2 regions of the Frankia casuarinae genome follow, and region 2 is predicted to be linked to the other one. Evidence: riboswitches for the same ligand, from Rfam matches in the RefSeq annotation. Region 2 holds a riboswitch; the other holds the start of a gene.
What was found. A riboswitch is a leader RNA that binds a small molecule or an ion and turns the genes downstream of it on or off. The one in region 2 is predicted to bind thiamine pyrophosphate.
Positions count from the first base shown of each region.

Region 1: linked by a shared signal. The riboswitch ahead of FRANCCI3_RS15460 (thiazole synthase) and the one ahead of thiC (phosphomethylpyrimidine synthase ThiC) in region 2 are both predicted to bind thiamine pyrophosphate.

Region 1 covers NC_007777.1:3,639,960-3,655,192, reverse strand. Annotated here, with positions in the region: gene FRANCCI3_RS15500 (class II 3-deoxy-7-phosphoheptulonate synthase) at 1-804, shown strand, start outside; gene FRANCCI3_RS28240 (DUF4277 domain-containing protein) at 894-1,538, shown strand; gene FRANCCI3_RS28235 (hypothetical protein) at 1,664-2,404, shown strand; gene FRANCCI3_RS15490 (hypothetical protein) at 2,353-2,727, opposite strand; gene FRANCCI3_RS15485 (aminotransferase class IV family protein) at 3,051-3,830, shown strand; gene FRANCCI3_RS24775 (helix-turn-helix domain-containing protein) at 3,842-4,087, shown strand; gene FRANCCI3_RS15480 (IS4 family transposase) at 4,088-5,443, opposite strand; partial or broken gene FRANCCI3_RS25690 (IS5/IS1182 family transposase) at 5,578-5,820, shown strand; gene FRANCCI3_RS15470 (DUF5667 domain-containing protein) at 5,840-7,555, opposite strand; gene pknB (Stk1 family PASTA domain-containing Ser/Thr kinase) at 7,646-9,760, opposite strand; TPP riboswitch at 10,030-10,143, shown strand; gene FRANCCI3_RS15460 (thiazole synthase) at 10,139-11,152, shown strand; gene thiH (2-iminoacetate synthase ThiH) at 11,149-12,315, shown strand; gene FRANCCI3_RS15450 (NAD(P)/FAD-dependent oxidoreductase) at 12,355-13,590, shown strand; gene FRANCCI3_RS15445 (Gfo/Idh/MocA family protein) at 13,828-15,233, shown strand, end outside.
Region 2 covers NC_007777.1:443,795-459,027, forward strand. Annotated here, with positions in the region: gene FRANCCI3_RS23090 (diguanylate cyclase domain-containing protein) at 1-2,953, shown strand, start outside; gene FRANCCI3_RS01870 (ABC transporter ATP-binding protein) at 3,189-4,922, shown strand; gene FRANCCI3_RS01875 (ABC transporter ATP-binding protein) at 4,919-6,880, shown strand; gene FRANCCI3_RS01880 (ABC transporter substrate-binding protein) at 6,987-8,219, opposite strand; gene FRANCCI3_RS01885 (ABC transporter permease subunit) at 8,364-10,442, shown strand; gene FRANCCI3_RS01890 (ATP-binding cassette domain-containing protein) at 10,439-12,055, shown strand; TPP riboswitch at 12,200-12,307, shown strand; gene FRANCCI3_RS25835 (hypothetical protein) at 12,294-12,542, opposite strand; gene thiC (phosphomethylpyrimidine synthase ThiC) at 12,439-14,256, shown strand; gene FRANCCI3_RS01900 (ABATE domain-containing protein) at 14,513-14,842, shown strand; gene FRANCCI3_RS01905 (helix-turn-helix domain-containing protein) at 14,870-15,127, shown strand; gene FRANCCI3_RS26615 (hypothetical protein) at 15,124-15,233, shown strand, end outside.

The DNA of each region.
Region 1 (15,233 bases), 2.2 Mb from region 2:
CGGGATTCCGCGGCGGGTCGCCGCTACGAGGTGATGGCGACGGACATCGAGCGTGCCCTCGCCTTCATGGCCGCCTGCGGCATCGACCTCGATCGGACCGCCGCGCTGACCGGGGTCGAGCTGTTCACGAGTCACGAGGGCCTCCTGCTGGAGTACGAGCGTGCCCTGACCCGGATCGAGGACGCCACCGGCGACCCGTACGACCTGTCCGCCCACATGATCTGGATCGGCGAGCGGACCCGGGACCTCGACGGTGCCCACGTCGACCTGCTGTCCCGGGTGGGCAATCCGATCGGCTGCAAGATCGGGCCGAAGGCTGGCCCGGACGAGGTCCTCGAGCTTGCCGAGCGGCTCAACCCCGACCATGTCCCCGGCCGGCTCACCCTGATCTCCCGGATGGGGGCAAAGCGGGTCCGGGACACGCTGCCCCCGATCATCGAGAAGGTCAACGCCGCCGGGCCGCCAGTGGTGTGGTCGTGCGATCCGATGCACGGCAACACCCGTGACGTGGGCGGCGTCAAGACGCGCCACTTCGACGATGTCCTCGACGAGGTCTTCGGCTTCTTCGAGGTCCACAAGGCGTTGGGCACCCACCCCGGTGGCCTGCACATCGAGCTGACCGGGGAGAACGTCACCGAGTGCCTCGGTGGGGCCGAACTCATCGGGGAAGACGACCTCGGCGGCCGTTACGAGACCGCCTGCGACCCCCGTCTGAACACCGGGCAGGCGCTAGAACTGGCCTTCCTCGTCGCCGAGATGCTGCAGAACACGCGGGGAGAACGCGGCGCGCCGTGGCCCTCGTGAGCTGGACTTGTCTTCCGCACGTGCGTGCGTGCGATGAGCCAGCTGCTTGATCTCTTGTTCGGATCACGTCGGGGTGACCGCGATCGGTAGTGACGGGTCTGGGACTGTTCCTGGCTGTGACGGTCGCGATGGACTACGGGCCGCCGAGCGTCGAGAAGCCGCTCGGCGCGCTGCCCGTCGTGCGTGACTACCTGGCCCGCCTCGATGTCGCGGGCACGATCGACCGGCTCGCCCCGATGCGTGACAAGGTCAACCGGGCCAGCCACGGGCAGGTGATTGCCGCGCTGGTCGCCAACCGGCTGACCTCGCCGACCCCGCTGCTGCACGTCGAACGGTGGGCACGCCAGTGGGCGGTCGAGGAGATGTTCGGCCTCGCGCCGGACGTGTTGAACGACGACCGGGTCGGTCGGGCGCTGGACGCGCTCGCCCCGGTCTGCGAGGCCGTCGTCGGCTCGGTCGGCGCCGCGGCGATCACCGCGTTCGGCCTCGACGTGTCCCGGATCCACTGGGGCATGACGTCGATCTCGCTGCACGGCGCCTACCCCGAGGTCGACGGCGACTACGCGACCCCGAAGTACGGCCATCCCAAGGACCGCCGCCCCGACCTCAAAAGGTCCAGACCGGGCCCGCGGTCACCGGCGACGGCGGGATCCCGCTGGTCCACCGCGCCTACGACGGCGGCGCCGGTGAGGTCAGTCAGGTCTCCCAGGTCACCGCCGCGATACGCGCCCTGACCACGATCGCCGGCGAACGGCGGTTCCTGCTGGTCGGCGACAGCAAACTCGTCTCCTACCCCAACCTGACCGCGCTGACCTCCACGCCTGGGGTCACGTTCCTCGCGCCGGCACCGACGACGGCCGTGCCCGCGCAGGTCCTAGCCGCCCAGGACTGGGCCACCGCCACCCTCGTCGACCACGTCGCGGCGCGCGACCAGGACAAGCCGATCCACGCCCGGGCGACTTACCGGGCCCGCGAGGGCGTGACAACCCTGCGGGGGCCCCGCAAGACCGACGCGGCGGTCACCGTGCGCACGGTGTTCATCTGGTCGTCCGCGAACGACCAGGCCGCCAAAGCCGCCCGCGCACTCAAACTCGACCGCGCCCGCACCGACCTCGACACCCTCACCCGCGCCGCGGGCAGCCACCACCTCTACCGCACCGAAGCCGCGGTGAAAGCCCGCCTGACCCTGCTGGCGACGAAACACCGCGTCACCCGCTACCTCGTCGCCGCCACCAGCGTCGATCCGGACACCGGGAAACCGGCCCTGACCTGGCACTTCGACTCCGCCGCGCTCGACGCCGAGGCCGCCACCGACGGCTGGTACGCCCTGCTGACCAACCTGCCCGACACCATCGGCCCCGCCGAGGTACTCGCCCGCTACAAAGGCCAGGAAGTCGTCGAACGTCGCTACGGCGCGTTCAAGGGCCCGCTCGCGGTCGCAGGCCGCACCGTGGGCGGGGTGCTGGACGGGCCGTCTGTGGACGGGGCGGCCCCGTTTCGGATCCCGGGAAGCTGCGCCGGGATGGACGGGCCGGGGCAGCCTCTGTCTCAGAGCCTGGGCGGCACCCGACTGCCGAGGTCAACCGGCGCGACGCGGTGATCAGGAAGACCTCTGCTGCGGGCGTACAGATCGGCATCGGCAGGGCTGCGGAACTCCGGCTCACCGACGATGATCCGGACAACTCGGCCGTTCACGTCCAGCTCGACCACACCCCAGCCCGGATGTGGCGTCCGGATCGGGAGCGGTGGGGAGTGAGCGCCGTCAACGGCCGCTCCGACCGGCTCCCTCCCCACCCCGGCCACCACGCCCTGTCCGACTCCGGAACGCAGCACGGCGCTGGACGACGACCGGTCAGGGCTGGGCTGGTGGCCCTCGGCGGGCGTCCGGCCGGCGGCCCCGGGTTCGTTCGTGGGTCTGGTCACGTGGGCCCATGGCGAATAGATGCTTTCGTCATCTCCATGCATCTCTGAACAAGCGTCTCGATAAATGGGCGCGAGGTGAAGTCTCCCGGACCGCTTCTGCGGGTGGAGGCAGCATTGGGATCCCGACCGCCAGCTCAGTGTCCAAGATCGGGAAGTGGGTGGGACTAGCGGGTTATGACTCTGTAGAGAGTCCCCAGATTGCCGCGACACGAGCTCCACCCACAAGGTCACTGCACCGTCCCAGTACCGAACTTTCACTGAACTTGGCGGACCCAGACACCCATCCGCTTGCCGGGCTGCCCCCGGCTGCCAGACTCCAGGACATGGCGGAACTCGACGGCCACCCGGTCACCCCTGAGGCGCTCGCGGCGCTGGCCCTGACCAACCTCGGGCACTTCACCTCGATGCGCGTCGATGATGGCCGGGTACGGGGCCTGCCGCTGCACCTGAGCCGGCTGGTCCGTGACTGCCGCATCGTCTTTGCAGCCGACCTCGATCCGGAACACGTCCTGAAGCTGGTCCGTCACGCGGTCGGAGGCAGAACCGGCTCGCTCGTCGTCCGCGTCACCGTCTTCGACCCAGCACTGGAACTCGGGCACCCGGGTGCGACGGCCGCTCCACACATCCTGGTGACCACTCGACCGGTCGCGCCGACCGTGTTGCCGGCGCTACGCGTGAAGGCCTGCGTCTACTTGCGGGATCTTCCGATGGTGAAACACGTCGGCCTGTTCGGCTCTCTGTACCATCGCCGCGGTGCCCAACTCGACGGCTATGATGATGCGCTGTTCACCGATCCCACAGGAGTCGTCTCCGAAGGCGCCACCTGGAACGTCGGTTTCTTTGATGGCGACAACGTCATCTGGCCCAAAGCCGACGTCCTGCCTGGAGTAACCATGGGACTCCTGCAGCAGGTCGGCACTCACGTCACCGCCCCTGTTACCCTGGATATGCTCGGCAGCATGCAGGCGGCTTTTGCTACTAACACTTCGATCGGCGTCCGCCCGATCCACATGATTGATGGTGTGAACCTTCTCGACGACCATCCAATTCTACGGGAACTCCATGCCACCTATATCGCCATCCCCGGCGATTCCCTGGAGTAGGAAGCTCACGGATGGCTACCGTGATCCGCTGGACAGGACGAGAGATCCGGGCACTACGTCAGGCCAAACGGATGAGCCTGCAAGCATTCGCGGCACATATCGGCGTCAGCGAGCGCATGGTCTCGAAGTGGGAGGCCGGTAGCAACACCATCACCCCCCGGCCGGTCAATCAGGCAGCTCTCGACACCTCCCTCGCCTGCTCGCCGGCCTCCGTCCAGGAGCGTTTCGCACTCCTACTAACACCTCGACTTTCGTAGTTATGCGGCGGTGATCTCCCAGGCCAGTCGGAGGGTGTGGATTTCGGCTGGGGTGGGCTGTTCGGGGTGAGCGGGCTGGTATTTGGTGGCGATGAGGACGCGGCGGTGCTTGGCGAGCAGGTCGGCGGTCGAGGGCCGGGTCTTGGTGGTGTACCAGGGCGCGCGGGCGCGGTGCTCCGCGGCGTCGTCGTGGTGGTGGCCGGTGGTGAGGTACCAGGTGAAGGCGAGGGTCTGGCAGGTCAGGCCGAACGGGACGGCGCGTTGCGCGGCGGTGGCGAGCCGGTTGCGGGCCTGGCCGACGCCGACGAGTTGTTTGGCGTCTTCGATCGCGACCTCGTGTTCCCATCTTTGCCGGTAGGCCCCGGCCAGAGCGGTCGCGGTCGCCTCCCGCGGGTCACAGATCGTGGTGAGCAGGCCGGTGATCTCGTGTTTCCCGTCGCCCTCACGGTCGGGGACGTCGTACTCGACGAGGCGGGTGTAACGGGCTTTCGTCGGGTCCAGCGGCGCGCCGGCGCGGGCCGCGGTGACGAGGGTCTCCCGGGCCTTCCCGGTGACCTTCGGGTTGACCAGCACGGTCAGATAGGAACCGTCGGACAACGCGCGCAGCGGGGGCAGGCGCAGGGTGGCCTTGACCCGCCACAGCAGCGCCGCACCGGTGTCCGCCGCGGTGCACCAGTCCGCCCACGAGTAGAAGTTACGGTCCGCGAGCAGCAGCCAGTCCGAGGCCAGCCGCGGGTAGACAGTCCGGGCCAGTGCCTGCTCGCTGGCGGGTTTCGCCCCACCGGCCGGGCCGAACGCGGCCAGGACCGGCGCGTGCGAGGCGCACTCGGACACGGTCACCGCGCGGACCTTCGGCAGTACCCCTGGCGCGTCGACGCGGCCGGCCGGTAGGCCGAACGCGGCGATGTTCTCCTTCGAGGCGGGGGCATCCCATTCCAGCCCGTCGATGCTCATCAGCCGCCACCGGCTCAGGAACGCCCCGACCGTGTCCAGGTCCGCGACCGGCCCGGCGACCTGACCGAACAGTTCGGCCAGCGGCGCCGCACCGAGCCGCTGGCGGGCCTTGGTCAGCCCTGACGAGGTCGGTTCCCACCGCGGCCCCACCACGTCGAGATCGGTGAGCGTGGCGGCGAGCCGGCGGGCGACCGTCTCGTAGTCGTCGTCCGCGAACAACGCGAGCGCCATCACGAAATAGGCCACGACCTGCGGGGGGATCGTCGTGTCGGAGCGCCGGGCACCCGCCCCGGTCGCCTCGATCGCCTCATCGACCGCATCACGCGGGACGAACGACGTCAGGACCCCCAGAGAGATCCAGTCCGTCAGCTGGCTACCCGCAACCGCCTCACTGTCCGCCACACACCCCGATCATGCCGGCAACCAGACAGAACAGCCGGAACCGACACACCGACGACCATCAAGATCCAGTTAGTGGAAGCGGCATTGGGACCCGAGCCCGTGACGCGGGGGTCCTGGGAAGAGCGAGTACCACGGCTCGTCCTCCGGAGAAGGCCGATCAGACGGCCAACCGTAAGAAGCGCGGCAGCGCCGGAGGTCGCCCGGTCCGCCACGACGCCGCGCTCTATAAAGACCGCAACACCGTGGAGCGCGGCATCAGCAAGATCAAGGAATGGCGGGGTCTGGCCACCCGCTACGACAAGACACCCGAAAGCTACGCCGCAGGACTCCACCTGCGCGGATCCATCCTCTGGCTACGCAGCCTGCCAACCCCATGATCCAAACTCGGAACAGATTCTAGCGGGATCCCGGCGTCGGCGCCCCGTTCGGGGGGCTCTGCGGCGAGGGCGCGCCCACCGTGGTCGGCGTGACATCGGATGCGGTCGTGGCGGGGGTCGGGGTCGTGTCGTCTGTCGGGGTCGTGTCGTCTGTCGGGGTCGTGGCGGGGGTCGGGGTCGTGGCGGGGGTCGGGGTCGTGGCGGGGGTCGGGGTCGTGGCGGGGGTCGGGGTCGGGATGGTCGTTCCGCTCGTGGCACCACCCGGCGCCGGGCTCGGGGGCCCCGGCGAGCCGATGCCGGTGCCGGCAGGGGTGGGAGTGCCGGGGGTGGGAGTGCTGAGGGCGGGCGCGGCGGTGGCCCCGGTCGCCGTGGGCCGAGGTGCGGAGAGCAGCGGCGCCACGTAGGGCGGGGGGGTGAGGGCGTCACCGGTCGGCACGATCGGAGAGATCTGGCGGACGGGTGAGGGGGCCCGGACCGGCGCTGGTGCCCGCGGGCCGAGCCTGCGCCTGACGTCGTCGATGAGATCCAGAGCCGCATGCGCCGGTCCGACCGAGCCCACGGGAAGCGATCTCAGCAGGTTCTTCAGCCCGCGGGACTGCTCGGTGGTGAAGGCGTTCACCGTGGTCCAGGCGTCCGTGTCCCCGGCGGCGACCCGGGCCAGCAGTACCTGCGTGCCGGCGCGCACCTCGGCGATCCAGTCCCGCAGCAGCGCGTTGACCAGCTCGGGGTCGAGGCGGTCCCCGTTGCCGGGGCCGGGCGGGTCGCTCGGCGCGTCGGGGCCATCGGATTCGCCGGCGTCGCCGGAGACGGCGGGTGTGCGGGGACCGGGAGGCCACGTCCCCGCAGTGGGTGACACCGCAGCGGGTGACACCGCGATGGTCGGTGACACCGCGATGGTCGGTGGTGCGGCGGTCGCCGTGGGGTTCACCACCGGCACCCGCGGGCTCGTCTCCGGAGCGCCGGCACCGGTTTCCGGGGCGATCACCCCGCCGTCGTTCACCGTGATCGTGCGCAGTTCGCTCATCCGCAAGCCGGCCATGCCCAGCCGGGTCTTCGCCCGCTCGACCGGATCGCGGACCAGCGACACCTGGAGGTCTTCGACCTGTCGTTTGACGCCGTACAGGGTATCGCCGGGTAGCGAGTCCCCCGAGCTGACCGCGAGGGCCGCCGTGGTGACGGCGGCGGTGAGTGCTCCGGCCAGCAGCGGCCGGGCGGCCCGGGTCATCCTGCCCCGGCCGGAGACACCGCAGGCAGAGACACCGCGGGCACCGGTCCGGCGTACCCACCGCGCGTCGACCGGATCGTTTCCCGGCAGGTCAGGATCGACGCCCTCGGGAGGCGTGCGTGCGGGACGGGTTCTTGTGGGACGGGCCTCGGTCTCGTGGCCCTTCACGGAGGTGCCGGGGGAAACGGCGGCGGGGGAACGGACGGGATCGCATGCCGGGGAGCCGGTGACGGCGGCGAACAGCTGTCCGCGCAGGGCGGCGTGCCGTGCCGGATGCAGCCGCGGTGACGGCAGGTCCCGGAGGGCCGCCACGGTGTCGATCAGCCGCGCGTCGGTCTCGTCATACGGGGGGCGCTGTCCGTCCAGCAGGTCGGCGACCCGCTCGGCCCGCCGTCCACCGCCGGCCATGCCCCGCCACGACGACTCCCGCCACCACGACGACTCCCGCCACCACGACGTCGGCCGCCGCGGGCCGGCGGGCCACCGGCCACGACCACGCGCTGCCTTCACGCCGTCGTCCCCCCGGGGAAGCGGTCGCGGATCTTTCGCCCACCGCGCGATTCGTTGCACAATATGATCAACCTGGTGGAGGATGGCGGCTCAGCCGAGGGGGTCCCACGTTGTGTTGACGTGCACGGTACTTCCTTTTTCGATTTTGCTCCCGGCCTTGGCGGACTGCGATGTCACCCGGTCGCCCGGCCCGCCGATCCAGCCGATACGGTCAATCTTCAACCCCCGGCGCTGCAGGATGTTCTCGGCTTCCCGGTAGCTCTTCCCGACCACGTTCGGCACCGGGACCTGGATCCCGCTGCCGTCGCCCCCGGAACCGTCACCGTTGTCGAACCCGTCGGCCTCGGCTACGGTGAGGGTGACGGTGCCGCCGGGTGAGATCGGCTGCCCCACGTCGGGAGAGACCCCGAAGACCTCACCGGGCTGCACGGCGTCGTTCACGGCGTCGGTGCGCTGCACCACGAGGCCGATGTTCAGGCCGACGAGCTCGGCCTTGGCCTCCTCGAACGACTTGCCGATGATGTCGGCCGGCACCGGCTTCGTCGCGGGGCCCGTCGAAGTGATCACGACGACCTGGTCCTTCGGCTTGAGCGCGGTGCCGGCCCCGGGGTTCGTACCGATCACATGGCCCGCCGGCACCGTGTCACTGGACTGTGGGCTCAGGCCGCCGAGGGTCAGGTCCACTTCGGCCAGCCGGGCCTTGGCCTGGGTCTCGGTGAGGTTCGCCAGGTCCGGCACGCGCACCGTCGCGGGGCCGGAGCTCAGCCGCAGGGTGATGAGCGCGCCCTTGTCGACCTTCGATCCGTCCCGGGGATCCTGCTGGGCGACGTGGCCGACCGGTACCGTGGCGCTGGCGACCGGGTCGAGGTAGGTGAACTGGAAGCCGGCGTCGCGCAGCATTTTCTCGGCGTCGGATCTGCTCAGGTTCGTCAGCAGCGGGACCTCGGTCCCTCCGCCGGACAGGGAACGGAACGCGAGGATCCCGAGCAGCAGGACCAGGACGGCCATGCCACCGACGACGACCGGGATGAGCCCTCGGGAGCGTGGCGATGCGGCGGCCCGTCGCCGCCCGCGCCCGCCACCGCCCCCGAGATAGGCCGTGGCGGTCGGCGAGGGCGGGGAGGCGGATCGATAGAGCGCGCCGGTGCCTGGCTGGCCCGGCCCGGCACCGGCGAACGCGCGCTCCGCGGCGGCCCCCGGCCCGGCGCCCCGGGAGTCGTCGTAGTCCTCGGCCTGGAACGGCTGGGTGTACCCGGGCTCCTGGGGGTACCCGGGCTCCCGGGCCCCTGAAGGCCGCTCGGCCAACCCGATCCGTTCGATCTCGCCGGTGAACCCGCTCGGGTAGGCGTCCTGCGGGGGCAGGAACGGCTCGATGCGCCGCAGCTCCGCCAGCAGGGCCGCACCATCGACCGGCCGGCGCGCCGGGTCGCGGGCGGTGGCCCGGAGAACAAGACCGTCCAGCTCGGCGGGAATGCCCTCGATCATGGTGGACGGCGCCGGCACGTCGCCGTGGACCGACTGGTAGGCCACCGACATCGGGGTGGCGCCGCTGTGCGGGAGCTGCCCGGTCAGGGATTCGAAGAGCACCACACCGGCGGCGTAGACGTCGCTGCGGGTGTCGGCGACGCCGTGGGTGACCTGCTCGGGGGCGAGGTACCCGACAGTGCCCATCACCACGCCGCCGGTGAGTGCCTGGGTGGGCTGGCTCACCGGACGGGCGAGGCCGAAGTCCGCGACCTTCACCTGGCCGTCGTCACCGAGCAGGATGTTCTCGGGCTTGATGTCGCGGTGGATGATGCCGGCGGCATGCGCGGCGGCGAGGGCCTCGATCACGGGCTCGATGATCTCGATGGCCTCGGTGACCGGGAGCCGACCCCGGGCGCCCAGGTGCTGGCGCAGCGACCGGCCGCGCACCAGCTCCATCACCAGGTAGTTGACCAGACCGGCGGGGATGTGGTCGGAACCCTGGTCGAGGATGGAGACGACGCGCGGGGTGTTGAGCCGTGCCACGGCCTTGGCCTCGCGATGGAAACGGGTGACGAACTCCGGGTCGTGATTGAGAGTGGGATGCATGACCTTGAGGGCGACGAGCCGGTCCAGCCGGTTGTCGTGCGCGACGTACACCGTCGCCATCCCGCCGACGGCGAGCCGTTCCTGCGCCGTGTAGCGGCCGTCGAGAAGCCGACCTACGACGGGGTCGGCCACGGTGGCATCCACGAGGGAGAGTTTACGATCGTTGTCGAAGGATGCCGCTACCGAGCCCCGCGAGGTTAACCCGGATACGTCGTTCGAGCGAGAAGTACCTCGTCGCGCAGCATGGTGTCCACCGGGTGAAACCCGGGTGCCCACATTGAATCGGTTCTCAAGGCCGCGATGATCGTCGACGGGCGTGGATCAGTGTCGCAGATCGGCGTCGCAGATCGGCGTCGCGGCGGGACACCCGAAGCCGCGGCCAGGAAGCAGCGGTTACACTGTCGATTGCTCCGGGGAGCCCACGGACGTGGGCTGAGAGGCTGGCCAGTATCCCGTCGGCGACCCGTATACCCGATCGCGGTCATGCGCGCGTGGGGAGGATGAAAGATCGTGTCGCAGCACCCCCTACGTCCTGCCGGTTCCCGTCCCGGCGATTCTCCCCCCGACGGTTCCTGTCCCGATGGCCTCGCCGGTGGAGGTTCCGCCGTCGGCGGCGGGGGTGGTGGTGAGGCCGGACCCGGTGCCGCGGGGGCGGACGATCTCGTCATCGCCGGGCGGGCCTACGGCAGCCGGCTGCTGATCGGCACCGGGAAGTTCGCGAGTCACCGGGTGATGCGGGACAGCCTCGTCGCATCCGGTGCCACCATCGTCACCGTGGCGCTGCGCCGGGTCGACATCGGCCGGATCGGTGACGGCGACGTTCTCGACTTCATCCCGCCGTCGATGACCCTGCTGCCCAACACCTCGGGCGCGGTGGACGCGGCCGAGGCGCTGCGGCTGGCCCGCCTCGGGCGGGCGGCGACGGGCACCGGTCTGGTCAAGCTGGAGGTCACCCCGGATCCGCGCACCCTGGCGCCGGATCCGCTGGAGACCCTGCGCGCCGCCGAGCTCATGGTGGCCGACGGCTTCACGGTCCTGCCCTACTGTTCGGCCGACCCGGTGCTGGCCCGCCGGCTGGAGGAGGTCGGCTGCGCCACCGTGATGCCGCTGGGCAGCTGGATCGGCTCGAACCGCGGGCTGCGCACCCGGGACGCGATCGAGGCAATCGTGGCGAGCGCCGGGGTGCCGGTGGTCGTGGACGCCGGGCTCGGGGTGCCCTCGGACGCGGCCGAGGCGATGGAGATCGGCGCGGCCGCGGTGCTGGTCAACACCGCTATCGCGGTGGCCGCCGATCCGGCGCGCATGGCGCGGGCCTTCGCGCTCGCCACCGCCGCCGGCCGGTTGGGTTTCCTGGCCGGCCGAGGGGCTGCCGGCCCGGCCACGGTGGCGTCCGCCTCCTCCCCGCTCACCGGGTTCCTCGGCGCCCACCCGTCACCGGCGTCCCACCCGTCACCGGCGTCGCCCGTGCCCTCGGTGTCCCGGGCGACGTCCCCGGCTGCGGTGGTGGGCGAGGCGTCCAGGTGAGCGCCCCGCCAGGGGAGTTCGCGCGCGAACTTGCCGGTCACGACCTGGCCGGGCTGTCCGCGATGTCGCGGCGGGCCACGTCCGCCGAGGTGGACACGGTGCTGCGGCGGGTTCGGCCCGGATCCGGTGGGTCGGCCACCCCCCGGATCGGTCTCGCGGAGCTGGCGATCCTGCTCTCACCCGCGGCCACCGCCCGGTTGGAGGAGCTGGCGATTGCCGCCCGGGAGGCGACCCTGCTCCGGTTCGGTCGGGCGGTCCGGCTGTTCGCCCCGATGTACGTGTCGAACGCCTGCCTGTCGTCCTGCACCTACTGCGGCTTCGCCAAGGGCCTGCCGGTGGTGCGCCGCACGCTGGACCTTGAGGAGGTGGTGGCGGAGGGACGCCTGCTGGTCGACCGGGGGTTCCGTCATCTGCTGCTCGTCTCCGGCGAGCATCGCGTCGAGGTATCGGCCGACTACCTCGTCGCGGTGGTCGAGCGGCTACGGCCGATGTTCCCCTCGATCAGCATCGAGACCCAGACCTGGTCGGACGACACCTATGCCCGGCTGGTGCGTGCCGGGTTGGAGGGAGTCGTCCATTACCAGGAGACCTACGACCGGGCCCGCTACGCCGAGGTGCACGTCGCCGGCTGGAAGCGTGACTACGACCGGCGGCTGTCCTCGTTCGAACGGGCCGCGCGGGCCGGGGTGCGCCGGCTCGGGATCGGCGCGCTGCTCGGGCTCGCCCCGGACTGGCGCGCTGACGTGCTCGCGCTGGCCGCGCACGCCTCCTTTCTCTCCCGTCGCTACTGGCGGACCGAGGTCTCGATCGCGCTGCCGCGCATCAAGCCGAGTGCCAGCGGGTTCCCGCCGGTCGTCGTCGTTGACGACGCGGAGTTCGTCCAGGCGTACGCGGCCCTGCGCCTGTTCGAGCCGGACCTCGCGCTGTCGCTGTCGACCCGGGAGCCGGCGGTGCTGCGCGACGGGCTCGTCCGCATCGCCGTGACCACCATGAGCGCCGGCTCCTCCACCGAACCCGGCGGCTACACCACGCCCGGCACGGCCCAGGAACAGTTCTCGATCTCCGACGAGCGTTCGCCGGCACAGATCGCCGCGATGCTCGCCGAAGCCGGGTACGAGCCGGTGTGGAAGGACGCCTTTCCGCTTGTCGACCCGGTGCGGTGACGGCGGCCCGGCGTCGCGGGTCGTCGATAGTCTGCTCGAATGCAGCGAATAGTCGTCGTGGGCGCGGGAATGGCGGGGGGCCGGGCCGCCGCCGAGGTGCGCGCGCGTGGTTTCGCGGGAGAGGTGATCCTGCTCGGGGCGGAGCCGCACCGGCCCTACGATCGTCCGCCGCTGTCCAAGGCGGTGCTCTCCGGCCGCATCGACGACACGACGTTGCCCTTCGACCTCGACGGGGTCGAGGTGCGCCTCGGACGGCGGGCGACGGGCCTGCGACCGGGCACTGTGGAGACCGACGCGGGGCCGCTGGACTACGACGGCCTGGTGCTGGCGACGGGAGCCGACCCGGTAACCCTGCCGGGCGACGGCCCACAGCGGGTCCTGCGTTCCATTGACGACGCCCGGGATCTGCGTGGCGCCCTGCGTCCCGGCGTCCGGCTCGTCATCGTTGGTGCCGGCTGGATCGGCGCGGAGGTCGCCACGGCGGCGGCAGCGATCGGTGCCGAGGTCACCGTCGTGGAGGCAGCCGCCTCGCCGCTGTTCGCCGCGCTCGGCGCGCAGGTGGGCCGGTGCACGATCGCGTGGTACGCCCGGGCCGGGGTTACCCTGCGCCTGGCCACGGCCGTGGAGCGGGTCACCCCCGACGGGCTGGTGCTGGCTGGCGGTGAGGAGCTGATTGCGGACGAGGTTGTCGTCGGCGTCGGGGTGCGGCCCGGCACCGCCTGGCTCGCCGGTTCCGGGCTCGCCCTCGACCGGGGAGTCGTGGTTGACGAGCATCTCGCCGCCCGGTGGACCCATGGTGCCGACGGTGCCGACGGCGACCGGCCGCCGGTGGTCGCGGTCGGTGACTGTGCTGCTTGGTGGTCGCGTCGCTACGGTCGGCGGCTGCGGGTCGAGCACTGGGACTGCGCCCAGCAGTCGCCCGCGGTCGCGGTCAGCACGCTGCTCGGCGGGGAGGCCGTCTATGACCCGGTGCCCTACTTCTGGTCGGAACAGTTCGGCCGCATGGTGCAGTTCGCGGGACTCCCTTCGGCAGAGGCTGCCCCGGTGTTCCGGGGCGATCCGGGCGTCGTCGTGCCGCCCGACGGCGGGCGTCCGTCTGGCTGGTCGGCCGGGTGGTTCGCCCCGGACGGCCGTCTCGAGGCGCTGGTCACTGTGGGGCGCCCGATGGACATGGTCGCCGGTCGCCGGTTGATGGCGGCCGACGGTATCCCGGATCGGGAGCGTTTCGCCGATATCTCCGTGTCGATGAAGGAACTGGCCGCGGCAAGTCGATGACGCCCGGTGACGACCCGGTGTTCCCGGTGCTCCGGATTTTCCAGGCGTTCCAGGCGTTCCAGGCGTTCCGATCGGCCGGACGGCGGGATTTCTGGATATCAGGATCATTGGTACTCTTGCCCGGCATTGCGTTATGTATGCATCCTTGTGTAAATCTTTGCGCGGATCTTTATTTGGATCTTTGTTTGATGACCCCAATCGCCGGAACGTCGGGAACAGTCACTAGAGTGCGGAGACGTGCCTCGCATTCACCTGGTGTCGAACCTGGCCGGTGTGAACGCGCTCGGCGACCATTTGCGGGCAGCGGGTCTCGGCCCGACCTCGGCACGGTCGGCCGACGCGCTTCTCGTGCTCATCGACCGTCCGCTCGACCACGTCGAGCAGGAGTTGCTGGACCGGGCCCGGCAGACCGTCCCGGTCCTGCTCGCCGGGCCGACCATGCGGGCGCTGCCGCCGGGAAGTCCGCTCATCGAGGCGTCCGGTTTCATCCCGGGGCGGACCACCGCGCCCTACGACCTGCGGTTGACCGTCGGGCCGCAGGGCGGCGCGGTCATGGCCCGGTCCGCGGACTTCCGCCCCCGGGAGAGCTGGATCATCCCCGACAAGATTGCCGACGACGTGGAGCGGCTGCTCCTGGTCCGGCACGAGATGGGCGAGCATCCCGTCTGCACCTGGCGGCCCTCCACGGGCCTCGGCATATTCACCCTGGGTACCGGTCCCGCCGTGCTCGCCGATCCCGCCTACCAGCGGCTCGTGGGACGTTGGCTGCGGCACTGCCTCGGCGTGCTCGACGCCGCGCCGGCCAGGGTCGGGCTGCTGGGCACCCCGGACATCACCGGGACGCACCACTCGGCGGTGGACGCGACCGAGGGCCTGGAACTCGCCGCCCTCTGCGACGGCGGTGCCGGCCGGCTCCCGGCGCACGCGGCGGGTCGCCCGCCGCGCCGCGTCGACGACCCGGACGACCTGGTCAACGATCCGGATCTCGGGGTCGTCATCGTGGCCACACCGACCCACACCCGTCTCGAATGGGCTGGTCGTGCGCTGGAGGCCGGCAAGCACGTCGTCGTGCACGCCCCGCTCTGCCTGTCGACCCCGGACGCCGACCAGCTCGCGGAGCTCGCGGAGGCCCGGTCCCTGGTGCTCGCGGTGTATCCGGAGGGTCGGGACGACCCGGGCTACCGGGCGGTCCGCGCCGCCGTGCACCGCGGCGCCGTCGGCGAGCCGCTGCGGCTGGACGCCCACCGGGGCGGCTTCCGCCGGCCAGCCGGCACCTGGCACGACGACGAGCGGATCAGTGGTGGGCAGCTCCATGATCGGGGCAGCGCCTGCGTTGACCAGATCCTCGCCCTCGTTGACGAGCCCGTCGAATGGGTCAGCGCGTCCACCGTCAAGCGGGTCTGGCACCACGTCAGCAACGCTGACCACAGCCGGCTGCTGCTGCGTTTCGCGAGTGGGGCCGAGGCGCAGGTCACGGTCTCCGATCTGACGGTGGCCCGGCGCCCGCGGTTCGAGGTGCTCGGGTCCACCGGCTCGCTGATCCTGGACGGGGCTTTCCGGGACGGCGGGGCTTTCCGGGACGGGGAGGGGAAGCTGGTGCCGCGGTTGGGACGGCACGCCGGTCGTCGGTCCGAGGTCGAGGC
Region 2 (15,233 bases):
GCGCAGCCAGGTACTGAACGTGAGCCCGGACCGGTGCTCCCCCGTCTATGATCCGGATCTTGATCTGGACACGCGCCTGGTCCGCGCGGCCGACCCGGTACTCGACCGACTGGCATCCATGATCGCCGGGACCTGGGTGTGCGTGTGTCTCACCGACGACCAGGCAAGAATACTGGCGCACCGGGTCGGTGAGGCATCCTTCGGCCTACACCCTGGGTTCTGCGTCGCCGAGCACCTGGTCGGCACCAGCGCCGTAGCCCTCGCCCTCGTGGAAAGGCGCCCCGCCCGCGTCTCGGGCGCCGAGCACTTTGCTGACCTCTACCAACCGGACGCGTGCATATCCGCTCCCGTCCGCGACCCCCTCAGCGGGCGTATCGAAGGCGTGTTCAGCCTCATTTGCAGGCTCGCCGAGGCGAATCCGTCGGCGGAAGCCATGGTGGGGGAGGCTGGCCGCGCTATCGAACATCGCCTGCTGGAACAGGCGAGCGAGCGGGAACGCGCCTTGCTCCTGGCGTACCGGCAGGCCAAACACCGGATGCGGATACCGGCTGGCGGCGCACAGTTTCCGCTTGATCTCGATGCCGGGTCCGGCATCGAGATCAAGCACGATACTCGGCTGGTTTTGCAGGAGAAGGCCGCTGAACTGATCGCAGCGGGCCGGCCGACCGCCATCGAGGTATCCCTGCCGCACGGTCAGACTGCCACGCTGGTGTGCAGGGAGGTACGGACGCACTCCGCAGTGGCCGGGCTGGCCGTCGAGGTCGTCCTTCCCTTCGGGCCGCCCCGTCGCCTCATGACCAGCGCCGCGGCTGTGGCAGGACACCTCAACAGCCAGCCGCGGGGGGCCGACGCCGGTGCCCCGTCGGCGCCGGGGCTTTTCCTGCCGTATGCCGCGCTCAGCGCGCCCAGGCCGACGCCGCGACTGCCGGCGGGTGCACCCGACGCCACCCGCCCGGCCAGCACACCCGTGGCCAGTGCGTACCCGGCCAGCCGGCAGCCCGCCATCGGCGCGTCACTGCTGGCGATCGGGGAACAGGGAATCGGCCGTCTCGCGGTGGCGGCACGGCGACGCCTCACCCTGCTGTACGAGGCCAGTATGCACATCGGGACCACCCTCGACGTGACTCGGACCGCCGAGGAACTGGCCCAGGCAGCCGTGCCCGAACTCGCCGACGTCGTCACGGTGGACCTGTCGGAGTCTGTTCTGCGGGGCGAGGACTCGCTGCGTCCGACCGCACTGCTGCGCCGCGCCGCCCTGCACGGCATCCAGGAAGGCCTCGCTCTCTACCCGGCCGGTCACCAGATCAGCTTCCTGCCCTCCACGCCGCAGGCTCGGTGCCTGGCCAGCGGGCGAGCGGTGCTCGAGGCCGACCTGCACGCGGCTCCCGGTTGGCAGGCCCAGGACCCCGAACGCGTCGAGCAACTCCTCGCGCAGGGGATCCACTCGCTCATCACCGTCCCCCTGTGCGCCCGCGACGTGATGTTCGGGGTGGCCAGTTTCTGCCGCTCCCGGCAACCAGAGCCCTACGAGGACGACGACCTGGCCCTGGCCGAGGAGTTGGCCGCCCGCGCGGCGCTGTGCCTGGACAACGCCCACCGCTACACCCGCGAACGACAGCTGCACCACCAGGCCCTGCACGATCCGCTGACCGACCTGGCGAACCGCACGCTGTTGACGGCCCGACTGCAACGCGGACTTGCCCGGCGCCTCCACGACAATACGCAGGACGACACGCAGCTTGCACTACTGTTCTGCGACCTCGACGACTTCAAGAGCGTCAACGACAGATTCGGGCACGCGGCCGGCGACGACCTGCTTCGCGTAACCGCGGGTCGGCTGACGAGTTGCGCCCGTAGCACCGACACGGTTGCCCGCATCAGCGGCGACGAGTTCGCGGTCCTGCTGGAAGGCGGCTGCGTCGACCCCGAGTCCATCGGGCGGCGGATCCTGGAAACACTCCGCGTACCCTTGGTACTCGCCGGAACGGTTCATACAACCCAGGCCAGCATTGGGCTGGTCGTTGTCGACCCCGGCACTCAGGCCACCGCGGAAAGCGTGCTGAAACAGGCGGACTCCGCCATGTACGCCGCAAAACGGCGGGGTAAGGGCACCCTGGTGGTGTACCGGCCGGAGCTGTGCCCCGCCAGCGCCGAGGACGCCCTGCGCACCAGCCTCACCCACGCCGTACGCGGCGAGGATGGCGGCGGTACCCTCAACGTCAGCTATCAGCCGATCATCGAGCTCCACACCGGTCGGACCGTCGGTGTCGAGGCGGCGCTTCGGTGGGACGACCCGTCCTCCCGATCCGTTCCCCACCACCGTCTCACCCTCACCGCCCAGCAGACCGGGCTGGCCCCCGCACTGGAGCACATCCTGCTCGACCGGGCCTGCCGTGACCTCGGCCGATACCGAAGCACGGGCCATCCGGAGGTGGCCCTCCACATCCCCGTCTCGATCCTCGATGCCGCTGACGCCCGGTTCACGACCGAGGTGGTCAATGCTCTGACCGTCCACCACCTGCCACCCGATGCTCTCGTGCTCCGCGTCGCCGGCGCGACGCACCACACCGATCAGGCTGCCCTGCGGGCGCTGCGCGGACTGGCCGCACGAGGTATCAGGCTCGCGATCACCTATCCCGACGCCGAGGACCTCTCGTTCGATCCCCTTCTGCCGCTTCCCGTCCAGATCATCGTGCTCGACGCCGCCGCCACCCGGCACCTGACCGAATCGCTGACCGACGGCCGCACCCCCGGGGAAGAAGAAAACGACGGCACGCTGCGCACGGCGTTCCTCGCCACCATCCGCGGACTGGGCATTTCACTGCTGGGCACCGGCATCGCTGACGCGAAGCAGGCCGCCACCCTCGCGCACAGCGGCTGCGGCCTTGGCCAGGGCAGCCTCTTCGGCGGACCCGCACCGCTCGCCGACATCCCCGGCAGGTATCCGACATGAGGTAGCCGCCATGTCTCCAGTGCGCGGCACTGACCCTCGACTCTCCAGTGCGCGGCACTGACCCTCGACTCTCCAGTGCGCGGCACTGACCCTCGACTCTCCAGTGCGCGGCACTGAAAATGCCTTGACCTGATGTTGGGTTGACGTCGTAGGGTCGCAACACGTCTGCAGTGTGCTTACCCACCGTTGTCGCGATCTACCGGTTCGACCACCAGCCGCCACCGAGAGGGACCGTATGCTGATCCGACTTCTGCGGGCTCACCTCGGCCCCTACGGCCGGCCGATCTCGATACTGGTCCTTCTGCAGCTGGTGGCGACGATCGCCATGCTCTACCTCCCCACCCTCAACGCCGACATCATTGATCGTGGAGTGGTCATCGGCGACACCGGCTACATCATGCGTATCGGTGGACTCATGCTCGGTGTCAGCGTCGTGCAGATCGTCTGTGCCGGCGCCGCCGTCTTCTTCGGAGCCCGGACGGCGATGGCGCTCGGTCGGGACATCCGGGCGTCGGTGTTCGACCGGGTCCAGTCGTTCTCGGCCCGGGAGGTCGGCCGCTTCGGCGCGCCCTCTCTGATCACCCGGGCCACGAACGACGTGCAGCAGGTGCAGATGCTGATGTTAATGAGCTTCACGCTCATGGTCTCCGCGCCGATCATGTGCCTGGGCGGCATCATCCTGGCGGTCAACCAGGATGCCGGGCTCTCGCTCCTGCTCGTCGCGATCACTCCGGTCCTCGCAGTGATCATCAGCTTGATCGTGCGACGGATGCGGCCGCTGGGCCGGGCGATGCAGGAGCGCTTGGACGCCGTCAACCGGATCCTGCGGGAGCAGATCACCGGGCTCCGGGTGATCCGCGCTTTTGTCCAGGACGACTATGAGCGGCGCCGGTTCGCGGTGGCTGACGCCGAACTGACCGACATCTCGTTGCGGTTCGGTCGACTCATGGCGTTGATGTTCCCGCTCGTGCTCACCGTGGTCAACTTCTCGAGCGTGGCCGTGCTGTGGTTCGGTGCCCACCGTATCGACGCCGGCCAGATGCAGATCGGCGCGCTGACAGCCTTCCTCAGCTACCTGATGCAGATCCTGATGTCGGTGATGATGGCCACCTTCATGTTCATGATGATTCCCCGCGCCGAGGTGTGCGCGGAGCGCATCCAGGAGGTGCTCGAGACCGACTCCACGGTCCTGCCACCGCAGAACCCGGTGCGGGAGCTGCGCCGCCACGGTGACCTGGAACTGCGGGGCGTCGGGTTCCACTACCCGGGCGCGGAGGCGCCGGTCCTGCGCGCAATCAGCCTGCGCGCCCGGCCGGGTCAGACCACAGCCATCATCGGCAGCACCGGTAGCGGCAAGACAACGCTGCTCGGTCTGGTCCCGCGGTTGGCCGACGCCACCGAGGGCGCCGTCCTCGTCGACGGCGTCGACGTCCGCGATCTCGACCCGGCGCTGCTCGCCCGGACCGTCGGCCTGGTTCCACAGAAGCCGTATCTGTTCTCCGGCACCGTCGCGACCAATCTGCGTTACGGAAATCCGGACGCCACCGACGACGAACTGTGGCGCGCGCTGGAGATCGCGCAGGCGAAGGACTTCGTCGAAGCCATGCCGGACGGTCTCGACACCGCGATCGCCCAGGGTGGCACGAACGTCTCCGGCGGCCAGCGCCAACGGCTCTCCATCGCCCGCGTGCTCGTTCACGGCCCGGAGATCTACCTGTTCGACGACTCCTTCTCGGCCCTCGACTACGCCACCGACGCCCGCCTGCGCAGGGCGCTCGCCCACGAGACCTCCGCCGCGACCGTGGTGATCGTCGCTCAGCGGGTCGCCACCATCCGGGATGCGGATCAGATCATCGTGCTGGACCACGGTGAGGTGGCCGGCGTCGGCACCCACCAGCAGCTGATGGCCGACAACACCACGTACCGCGAGATTGTGCTCTCCCAGCTCACCGAGGAGGAGGCGGCATGAGCAGCCCGGTACCGGCACCGCGCCGCGGCCCGGCCCCGACGGCCGGGCCCGCTCGGTTCTTCGTGGGCCCGGGCGCGACGGAGAAGTCGATGGACTTCGCCGCGTCGAGCCGCCGGCTGCTCGGACTGCTGCGACCGCAGCGCCACCTGCTGATCGCCGTCGTGGTCCTGGCGACGTTGAGCGTCGGCCTGAGCGTGATCGGTCCTCGCCTGCTCGGCCACGCCACCGACCTGGTGTTCGCGGGGATCTTCAGTCGGCGGCTGCCAGCCGGCAGCACGAAGGAACAGGCGGTCGCGCAGCTGCGTGCCACCGGCCACGGTACCCAGGCGGACCTGCTCGCCTCGCTCGACGTGACCCCCGGTCATGGCATGGACTTCGATGCCATCGGTGTCGTGCTGCTGGGGGTCGTGGTCGTCTACGCGGTGTCCGGATTGTGCGGTGTGCTCCAGGCCCGGCTGGCGAACCTGGCCCTGCAGAGAGTGATCAGTGATCTGCGCCGCGACGTCCAGGCGAAGATCTCGCGGTTGCCCGTCCGTTACTTCGACGGTCAGCCGCGAGGCGAGGTGCTCAGCCGGGTCACCAACGACATCGACAACTTCGGGCAGAGCCTGCAGCAGAGCATGTCGCAGATTGTCGCGTCGACGCTGACGATCGTGGGCGTGCTATCGATGATGCTCTGGATCTCCTGGATCCTCGCCCTGATCGCGCTGGTCACGGTGCCAGTGTCGATCATGATGGCGACCCGGGTCGGCAAGCTGGCTCAGCCCCAGTTTGTCGCCCAGTGGCGGATCACCGGTGGTCTCAACGCCCATATCGAGGAGATGTACACCGGGCACACGCTCGTGCGGGCGTTCGGCCGGCAGGAGGAATCCGCGGAGATCTTTCGTGAGCAGAACGAGCGGCTCTACGCCGCCAGTTGGCGCGCGCAGTTCATCTCCGGTCTCATGCAGCCCTCGATGTTGTTCATCGGAAACCTGAACTACGTGCTGGTAGCTGTGATCGGCGGCCTGCGGGTCGCGTCCGGCTCGCTGTCGATCGGTGACGTCCAGGCGTTCATCCAATATTCTCGGCAGTTCAGCCAGCCGTTGTCCCAGGTTGCCAGCATGGCGAACCTGGTGCAGTCCGGGGTGGCCTCCGCGGAGCGGGTGTTCGACCTGCTCGACACCGTCGAGCAGGAACCCGACCGGGCGGTTCCGGCGCATCCGGAGCGGCTTCGTGGCCGGGTGGCCTTCGAACGCGTCTCCTTCCGCTACGAACCGAACAAGCCGTTGATCGAGGACCTGTCACTTGTCGCGGAACCTGGTCACACCGTCGCGATCGTCGGGCCGACCGGCGCCGGCAAGACCACTCTGATCAACCTGCTGATGCGCTTCTACGAGGTCACCGGCGGACGGATCACCTTGGACGGGGTCGATGTCGCGGCGATGTCGCGGGATGAACTGCGGGCCAGCATCGGCATGGTCCTGCAGGACACCTGGCTGTTCGGCGGAACGATCGCGGAGAACATCGCCTACGGTGCGGAGGGCGCCACCCACGAGCAGATTGTGGCGGCGGCCCGCGCCGCGCACGTCGACCGGTTCGTCCGCACTCTTCCCGCGGGTTACGACACCGTGCTCGACGACGAGGGGGTCGGCGTGAGCGGCGGGGAGAAGCAGCTGATCACCATCGCCCGCGCCTTCCTCGTGGAACCTCTGATCCTGGTTCTCGACGAGGCGACGAGCTCGGTGGACACCCGTACCGAGGTCCTCATCCAACGGGCGATGTCGACCCTGCGGGCGGGGCGGACCGCGTTCGTCATCGCGCATCGGCTGTCGACCATCCGGGACGCGGACACCATTCTCGTGATGGAGAACGGAGCCATCGTCGAACAGGGCACCCACACCGAGCTCCTGGCCGCCGATGGCCCATACTCCCGGCTGTACCAGTCCCAGTTCGCCCAGGCCGTCGTCGAGATCTGACCGTCGAGATCTGACGGTCGAGATCTGCGTGAGCGGTTGCGCCACCGGCCCGTGCGTGTGACAGCGGGGATGAGCACGAGCCGGACGGCTTGTTAGGCGAACGTGGTCAGTTGATCAGTTTGATGAGCTGGCGCCCGTCGAGCCAGTTGCCGGTGACATCGGTGAACGTGTTGTTCTTCCACGCCAGCAGCCGCACCGCCGTGTTGCAGATCGCCGGGAAGATGTCGATCTGCTTGCCGTCGCAGGTGAACGGATGGGCCATGACGTTCGGGCGGTCGTGGGAGGCGCGAAGCGCCGTGAGCAGGGCGGCCGAGGTCGGCTGGGCGGTACCGGCCAGCAGCGACCGGATGTTGAGGACGGCGGAGAAGGATCCCTGCGACGACGAGGACCGATCGGCCTCCGGGATCGCCTTACGGAACGCCGCCGTGTCGGCGTCACCATCGCTCGTCCCGACCGGTAGGTAGCTGGATGCGAAGTAGAGGTTGTCGGTCCGGCCGCTGGCCGCGCGCGGCACCGCGGGGGTGGTGCAGGGACCGATGAAGTAGATGTCGCTGCGGATGTTCAGCGCCGCCGCGGCCTGGACGATCCGGGTGCACGTCGCCGCCTGGAACACCACGATGATCGCGTCCGGCTTGCCCGCCGCGACCTGGGTCAGGGCCGGCGCGAAGTCTGCCGCGTCGGATTTCTCCGGCACCAGTTTGACGTCGGACACACCTTTATGGTGCAGGACGTTCTGCGATCCCTGGATAGCGGCGGACAGCAGGCCGGGCAGGTCGAGGTACAGGGCATGCACGCTGCGCACATGCCGGATGTTCGTCAGATAGTCGGTGAGGCCGAGCAGCTCGCTGAGCGAACCGCCGGAAAATGCGAAGGCGTTGTGTGAGCCGAGTTCTCCGCTCAGTTGAGGAGAGCCGGTGACGTACGGGATGTGGGCGGTCTCGTATATCGGCATCGCCGCCTCCGCGCCGAAATCGATCCCGCCGACCACCGCGAGTGGTTTCGTGGCGACAAGCCGGTTGGCGCAGTTCTGGGAGGACTCCGGCGAGCCGTCGGTTGCGCAGCTGATCAGCCGGAGCGGTCGACCGTCGAGCCCGCCCAGAGAGGTGTTGGCGTAGTCCACGGCGGCCTGAGCGGCCTTCCGGGTCTCCGGGTATGACCCGACAGTGCTGTTCTCAACCGTTACGAAGCCGACAGTGACCGCAGGCCCGGTCAGGCGGCTCGCCGCCGCGCTGCCACCGGCAGCTGCGCCGGACGAGCCACCGCGCTGACTCGTGCACCCGGCGACAACGACGGACAAGGCTACGGAGAACGCGAGGAGGATGCGGGAGGCTTGTCTCACGGCTCGTGAAGCTACACTTCTGTCGTCCAGTTCTGGGGGCTTGACCGTCGACCGGCCGGACGGGGACTGTTGTGTGACCATGCGTCCGGTCTTCATCGCAGTTCGGATCTCTCTATCTGCAATAGATGCGTCTACGGGGGCCCGGTGACAACGTATATAGCAGCATTGCTGCTCGGCCTTGGCCCGGGGGCCGTGTACGCGGCGCTCGGGCTAGGGCTCGTGCTCACCTACCGCGCGTCCGGCGTGGTGAACATCGCCCATGGGGCGTTCGCTATGTACGCCACCTACCAGTACGCAGAACTACGGGAGGTCGGGGACCTCGTACTGCCCGTCGTCGGGATGCCGCCAAGAATTCATCTCACCGACACGCCCACCTTCGGGCTAGCCCTGTCAGTATCCCTCGCAATGGCGGCAATTCTAGCACTGGCATCCTATCTGGTGGTTTTTCGGCCCTTGCGGCGTGCCCAGCCGCTGATGACGGTCGTGGCGGCGGTCGGCCTCACGATCGCGCTGCAGGCCGTCGCCGTGCTCCAGTTCGGATCTGACAACAGGTTCCTCAGCCCGGTGCTGCCGCAGTCACCGCTGTCCCTGCTGGGCGTGACCGTGGCGAGTGACCGGCTGCTGCTCGCCGCGTCGGTCATCGTGGTCGCCGCCGGTCTGTGGGCGATGTCGCGCTGGACGTTGTTCGGCCTGGCTACCCGCGCCGTCGCCGAGGATGAGCAGACCACCGCGCTTCTCGGCCGGCGGCCCGGCTGGATCGCCGCCGTCAACTGGGTCATGGCGGCCGTGCTCGCCGCCCTCGCCGGGATCCTCGTGGCGCCGATCAGTGCGCTGAATCCGACGAGCTACTCGCTGTTCGTCGTTCCCGCGCTCGCCGCCGCTCTGCTCGGTGGCCTGTCCTCGTTCGGTCTGACCGTCGTCGGAGCTCTCGGCCTCGGCATGACCCAGGCCGTCCTGATCCCGCTGCAACAGGACGTCTCCTGGTTGAACCAGCCGGGACTGCGCGCGCTGCTTCCGATGCTTCTGGTCATCGCGGTGGCGGGCCGGCGCGGGGATCTCATTCCCGGTCGCGCCGCGGGCGTCGCCGTGTCGGCTCCGATGCCGGTGGTCGACCCGCCGGAGTCTCCCCTGCGCCACCTCGCGGTCGGTGTGCCGTTCGGGGTGGTCGCGATCCTCGTGCTGGCCGGCCCCTACCGGCTCGGCCTCGAACGCAGCCTTGCCGGCGCCGTGGTGTGTCTGTCGTTCGTCGTGTTGACCGGGTACGTCGGACAGCTCTCGTTGGCACAGATGACCCTCGCCGGTGTCGCCGGCTTCCTGTTGGCCAGACTCCAGGGTGAGCTGGGCGTGCCGTTCCCGATCGCACCCCTGCTCGCCACGGGTGCCGCCGCCGTGGCGGGCCTGCTGCTGGGGGTGCTGTCACGGCGGCTGCGTGGAATCGACCTGGCATTGATCACTCTGGTCGCCGGCGTCGCGATCCAGGAGGTGGTGTTCGGAAACCCGCTGGTCACCGGCGGGTTGGCCGGGTCGGTAGTACCGAGTCCGAAGATCTTCGGCCTCGATCTCGGGCTCGCCGGTGCCGGGTTCCCCCGGCCGCAGTACGGGCTGCTGGCGTTGGCCGTGCTCGCCGCGTGCTGCTACGGAGTCGCCCGGCTGCGCACCGCGGACCTGGGCCGGCGCATGCTGGCCGTGCGCGCGAACGAACGGGCCGCTGCCGCGGCCGGGATCGACGTCCGTCGTACGAAGGTGCTCGCCTTCACCCTCTCCGCCGCGATCGCCGGTCTCGGCGGCTGCCTCATCGGCTACGGCCAGGGACGTCTGTCCTTCGACTCGTTCGGCGTCACGGCCTCGCTGTTCTTCCTGGCGATCGCGGCCGCCGGCGGGGTGACGAGTGTCGGCGGAGCGTTGCTGGGCGGTCTGCTGGTGCCGGGCGGAATCGTGTTCATCGTGCTGGACCAGGTTGCCGGGCTCGGCAAGTACCAGTCCGTGCTGTGCGGGATCGCCGTCGTGGTGCTGGCGGTGCTACGTCCGGCCGGGCTCGCGTACCGACCGCATCGGACGGCTCGCGCCGATCATCAGGGCCGCGCGGATCGGTCGGGTGGCACGCATCGGACCGGTCCTGGGCAGCGAACGCGTCGAGGAGATCACGTGCGACACCCGCAGCCGCCGGACCAGGGCCGGCCGAGCCTGACCCCGCATCCGGTCAACCCGGGCGGAGCCCCGTGACGGCGTTGCTGGCGGTCGACATGCTCGCCGCCGACCAGGGCCGCACGCGCATCCTCGAGGATGTCTCCTTCACTCTGTCGGCAGGCACCATCACCGGGCTCATCGGACCCAACGGAGCCGGAAAGACGACGTTGATCGACGCCCTCACCGGGTTTGCGTCGATCAGCGCGGGTACCGTCACGCTGGACGGTGCCGTGCTCGTCGGACTGCCGGCGCATGAGCGGCTGCGGTTGGGGCTCGCCCGCACCTTCCAGGCGCTGGAACTCTTCGACAGTCTGGAGGTCGGGGAGAACCTGGCCGTCGTCACGCCCCGGGCACCCGGACCCGCGACCGGGCCAGATCCGGCCCGGTCGCTCGGGCTCGCCACGATCGCCGATCGCCTGCCGTCGACGCTCTCCCACGACGAGCGGTCCTCGGTGGCTCTCGGCCGCGCCCTCGTCGCCAGGCCGAAGGTCCTGCTGCTGGACGAACCGGCCGCGGGTCTCGACCCGGCCGCCCGCCGGACGCTCGCCGACCGGCTGCGCCGCATCGCCGCCGACGGCATCGCCGTGCTGCTCGTTGACCACGACGTGAAGCTCGTCTTCGACGTATGCGACCACGTCCTCGTCCTGGACGGGGGCCGCGTCGTCGCGCGCGGTCGATCCGCCGAGGTGCGCGCCGATCCGGCGGTCCGCGCTGCCTATCTGGGCGGTGGTGGGCCCGACGGCGGCGACCGCGCCGGGACCGCCCCGGGACCCGGGCCCGGCTCGGCCTCTGCTCTCGACTCCGTGTCTGCTCTCGACTCCGTGTCTGCTCTCGACTCCGTGCCTGCTCTCGACTCCGTGCCTGCTCTCGACTCCGTGCCCGCCTCCACCCCGGCGCCGGCCCCCGGCCGAGGCGGGGGCGATCTGCTCGTACTCGACCGGGTCACGAGCGGATACGACGGAGTTCCGGTGCTCCGGGACGTGTCGCTCACCGTCGGTGCCGGGGAGATCGTGGCGCTGCTCGGAGCGAACGGCGCGGGCAAGACGACGCTGATCCGCACGGCGGCGGGGCTGCTGACGCCGTCGAGGGGACGGGTCAAGGTCCTCGATGACCGGTCGCGCCGGGCCGCGCCGAGCACACTCGCCCGCCGGGGGATGGCGGTCGTACCGCAGGGACGAGGATCACTCGGGCGGTTGACCGTCCGCGAGAACCTGCGCCTGGCGGCCGGCCGGCGCTCATCCGGCGAGATCGGGCGGGTGTTGGACTGGTTCCCGGTGCTGCGCGGCCTGCTCGACCGGTCGGCCGGAGAACTGTCCGGGGGCGAGCGGCAACGGCTCGCGTTGGCCGTCGCTCTGGTGCGCAGACCGCGTCTGCTGCTGGTGGACGAGCTGTCGTTCGGCCTGGCACCCGGGATTGCGCCGCAGCTGCTCGCCCTGCTGCGCACGATCGCCCTCGAGACGTCGACCGGCGTGCTGCTGGTCGAGCAGTTCGTCTCGCTCGCGTTGCAGGTGGCCGACCGTGGCTACGTTCTCGACCGGGGCCGGATCGCGCTGTCGGCGAGCGCGGCGGATCTCATCGCGCATCCCGAGCTCATCGAGACGGCCTACCTGGGCGGGAGTTCCGGGCCGGCGGCGGCCCCGGACCGCTGAGCTGGTCCGGCGTTCCCCGCCACGCAGAGAAACCGGGGTCCGGCGGAACAGGGCTCTCACGTCGCCCGATGGTGTAGGGCATGCGTCGGATGAACCGGAAGGGGTGGCGAGCGGGCCGGCGGTGTCTTACTGTCGACAAGCGTCGAAGTTGATCGCGGGAGCTCCGCCAAGGGGCTGAGAGGGCGGCTGGGGCCGCCGACCGCAGGAACCTGTCCGGGTAATGCCGGCGTAGGGAGTCTTACATGGTGTCGCGTACCGACCGTTCGTCCTCGTCCACCTCGAAGGCCGTCACCTCGTCCCCGTCCACCTCATCCTTGTCGTCCGCCGCATCCTCCCCGTCCGTCTCGTCCTCGTCCTCCTCGTCGTCCGTCTCGGCCGCGGGGATGACGGCGGTCTCGACGGGTCCGCTGACGGGCAGCCGCAAGACCTGGCTGGTCGGAGCGGATCCCGATCTGCGGGTGCCGATGCGGGAGATCGTGCTGACCACGGGTGACACCGTCGTGGTGTACGACACCTCCGGTCCATATACCGATCCGGGGGTGACGATCGATGTGCGCCGGGGTCTGCCGGCGACGCGGGACAGCTGGATCGCCCAGCGTGGCGACACCGCGCCGGATGAGCGGCGGACCGTTCCCGGGACCGGGGCATCGGGTCCTGGGACGCTCGGTTCTGGGACGCCCGGTTCTGGGACGCCCGGTTCTGGGCCGCTCGGTCTCGGCGGGACGGATCTCGACGGGCGGGTGCGAGTGCCCCGTCGGGCGGTGCCGGGACGGCCTTCCATAACCCAGCTGGGCTACGCCCGCCGCGGTCAGATCACTCGGGAGATGGAGTTCGTCGCCCTGCGGGAGGGTCTTCCCGTCGAGACGGTGCGGGCGGAGATCGCCGCGGGGCGGGCCGTGCTGCCGGCGAACGTGAACCATCCCGAGTCCGAGCCGATGGCGATCGGCCGTGCGTTTCTCGTGAAGATCAATGCGAACCTCGGCAACTCGGCCGTTACCTCCTCGATCGAGGAGGAGGTCGAGAAGATGGTGTGGGCGACCCGCTGGGGCGCGGACACCGTGATGGACCTCTCGACCGGGTCGGACATCGCCCTGACCCGTGAGTGGATCATCCGTAACGCGCCGGTGCCGGTCGGGACCGTGCCGATCTACCAGGCGTTGGAGAAGGTCGGTGGCCGGCCGGAGAAGCTGTCCTGGGAGGTCTACCGGGACACCGTGATCGAGCAGTGCGAGCAGGGTGTGGACTACATGACGGTCCACGCGGGGGTGCTGCTGCGCTACGTGCCGCTGACCGCGCGGCGCAGGACCGGGATCGTCTCGCGCGGCGGCTCGATCCTGGCCTCCTGGTGCCTGGCCCATCACGAGGAGAACTTCCTCTACACCCACTTCGCCGAGCTGTGCGAGATCTTCGCCGCGTACGACGTCACGTTCTCTCTGGGCGACGGCCTGCGGCCCGGGTCCATCGCGGACGCGAACGATGAGGCCCAGCTCGCCGAGCTCGCCACCCTGGGCGAGTTGACGCAGGTGGCGTGGGAGCACGACGTCCAGGTGATGATCGAGGGACCCGGGCACGTGCCCATGAACAAGATCGAGGAGAACGTGCAGCTGCAGCGGGAGCTGTGCCACGACGCGCCGTTCTACACCCTCGGGCCGCTGACCACCGACATCGCCCCCGGCTACGACCACATCACCTCCGCGATCGGGGCGGCGATGATCGGATGGGCCGGTACCGCCATGCTCTGTTACGTCACCCCGAAGGAGCATCTCGGCCTGCCCGACCGGGACGACGTCAAGGCCGGCGTTATCGCCTACAAGATCGCCGCGCACGCCGCCGACCTCGCTAAGGGGCATCCCGGCGCGCAGGCCTGGGATGACGCCCTGTCGGACGCCCGGTTCGAATTCCGCTGGGCCGACCAGTTCCACCTCGCGCTCGACCCCGACACCGCACGCGCGTTCCACGACGAGACGCTGCCGGCCCCGGCCGCGAAGTCGGCGCACTTCTGTTCGATGTGCGGCCCGCACTTCTGCTCGATGAAGATTTCCCACCAGGTGCGGGCACACGCGGGCGGGGACGGGCTGGACCCGGCCGGGCATGGCGCGGACCCGGCCGGCGACGAGGCGGTCACCGCCGGCCTGCGCGAGAAGGCCGCCGAGTTCAACGCCGCCGGCAATCGGATCTACCTTCCGGTGGCCAACTCCTGACCGCCGTGGCCAACTCCTGACCGACGTGGCCAACTCCTGACCGACGTGGCCAACTCCTGACCGACCGTCCCGACGGGCTTCCGCCGGTCAGCGGCGGGCCCCGTCGGGCGCAGGGGGCTCAGCGGGCGCAGCGGCCCCGGTGGTCCATAAAAGCTATCTAAAAAAGATATCTAAGACGATTACTTTGACGAGGGAGTAACCTCTCAAGAGGAAGTGGAGTGGTTATTTGGGTGATCGGCTCGAGGGGAGGTCTCCGATGAACCCGGACGTGCTGATCGGGTTGGGCGATCATCCGGTGCTGGACTTCGTCAACAGCCTCGCCTTCTCGGCGGACGGCCCGATCGAGTTGATCGCCGATGGCTGGAGCTACCTGCGCTGGCTCCAGCTCACGGGGCTTGTCGGCACGGCCGAACGAGAGGCGCTGCCTGCCCGGTTCGGATCCGAGGAGCTCGACCGCATCGCCGTCGCCGCGGTCGAGCTCCGGGAGTGGCTGCGGCCGCGCATCGGCGCCTGGGCGGGCGGCAGCTCCACCGTGCCGGACGAACCCACGCTGTCGCGACTGAATGGGCTGTTGGCCACCGACTGAAGCGCGCAGGTCGGCTACCACTGGCATCTGCGGAAGCTGATGGCCGAGCGTGGGCTGTTCGCGACGACGGCGCTGGTCCCGCTGCTCGCCGAGCGGGGTGTCCGGCTCTCCCGCGAGCAGGTCTACCGGTTGGTGACCGGCATCCCGGAGCGGCTGTCGCTGGCCACACTCGCCGCGCTCTGCGACATCCTCGGCTGCGCGCCCGGAGACCTGGTCGAGCCCTATTGGGGCCGGCCCCGGCGCGCCGACATCACCGCCATCCCCGGCCCGGGGGTCGGGTCATGACCAGCCCCTGGGCGTCACGGCTCGCGACGGCGGCGGCCCGCTGGGTGGCGGTGACCGCCGCGGTCGCGGCCGCCGACCCGTCGCTGCCCGCCGACGTGATTACCGC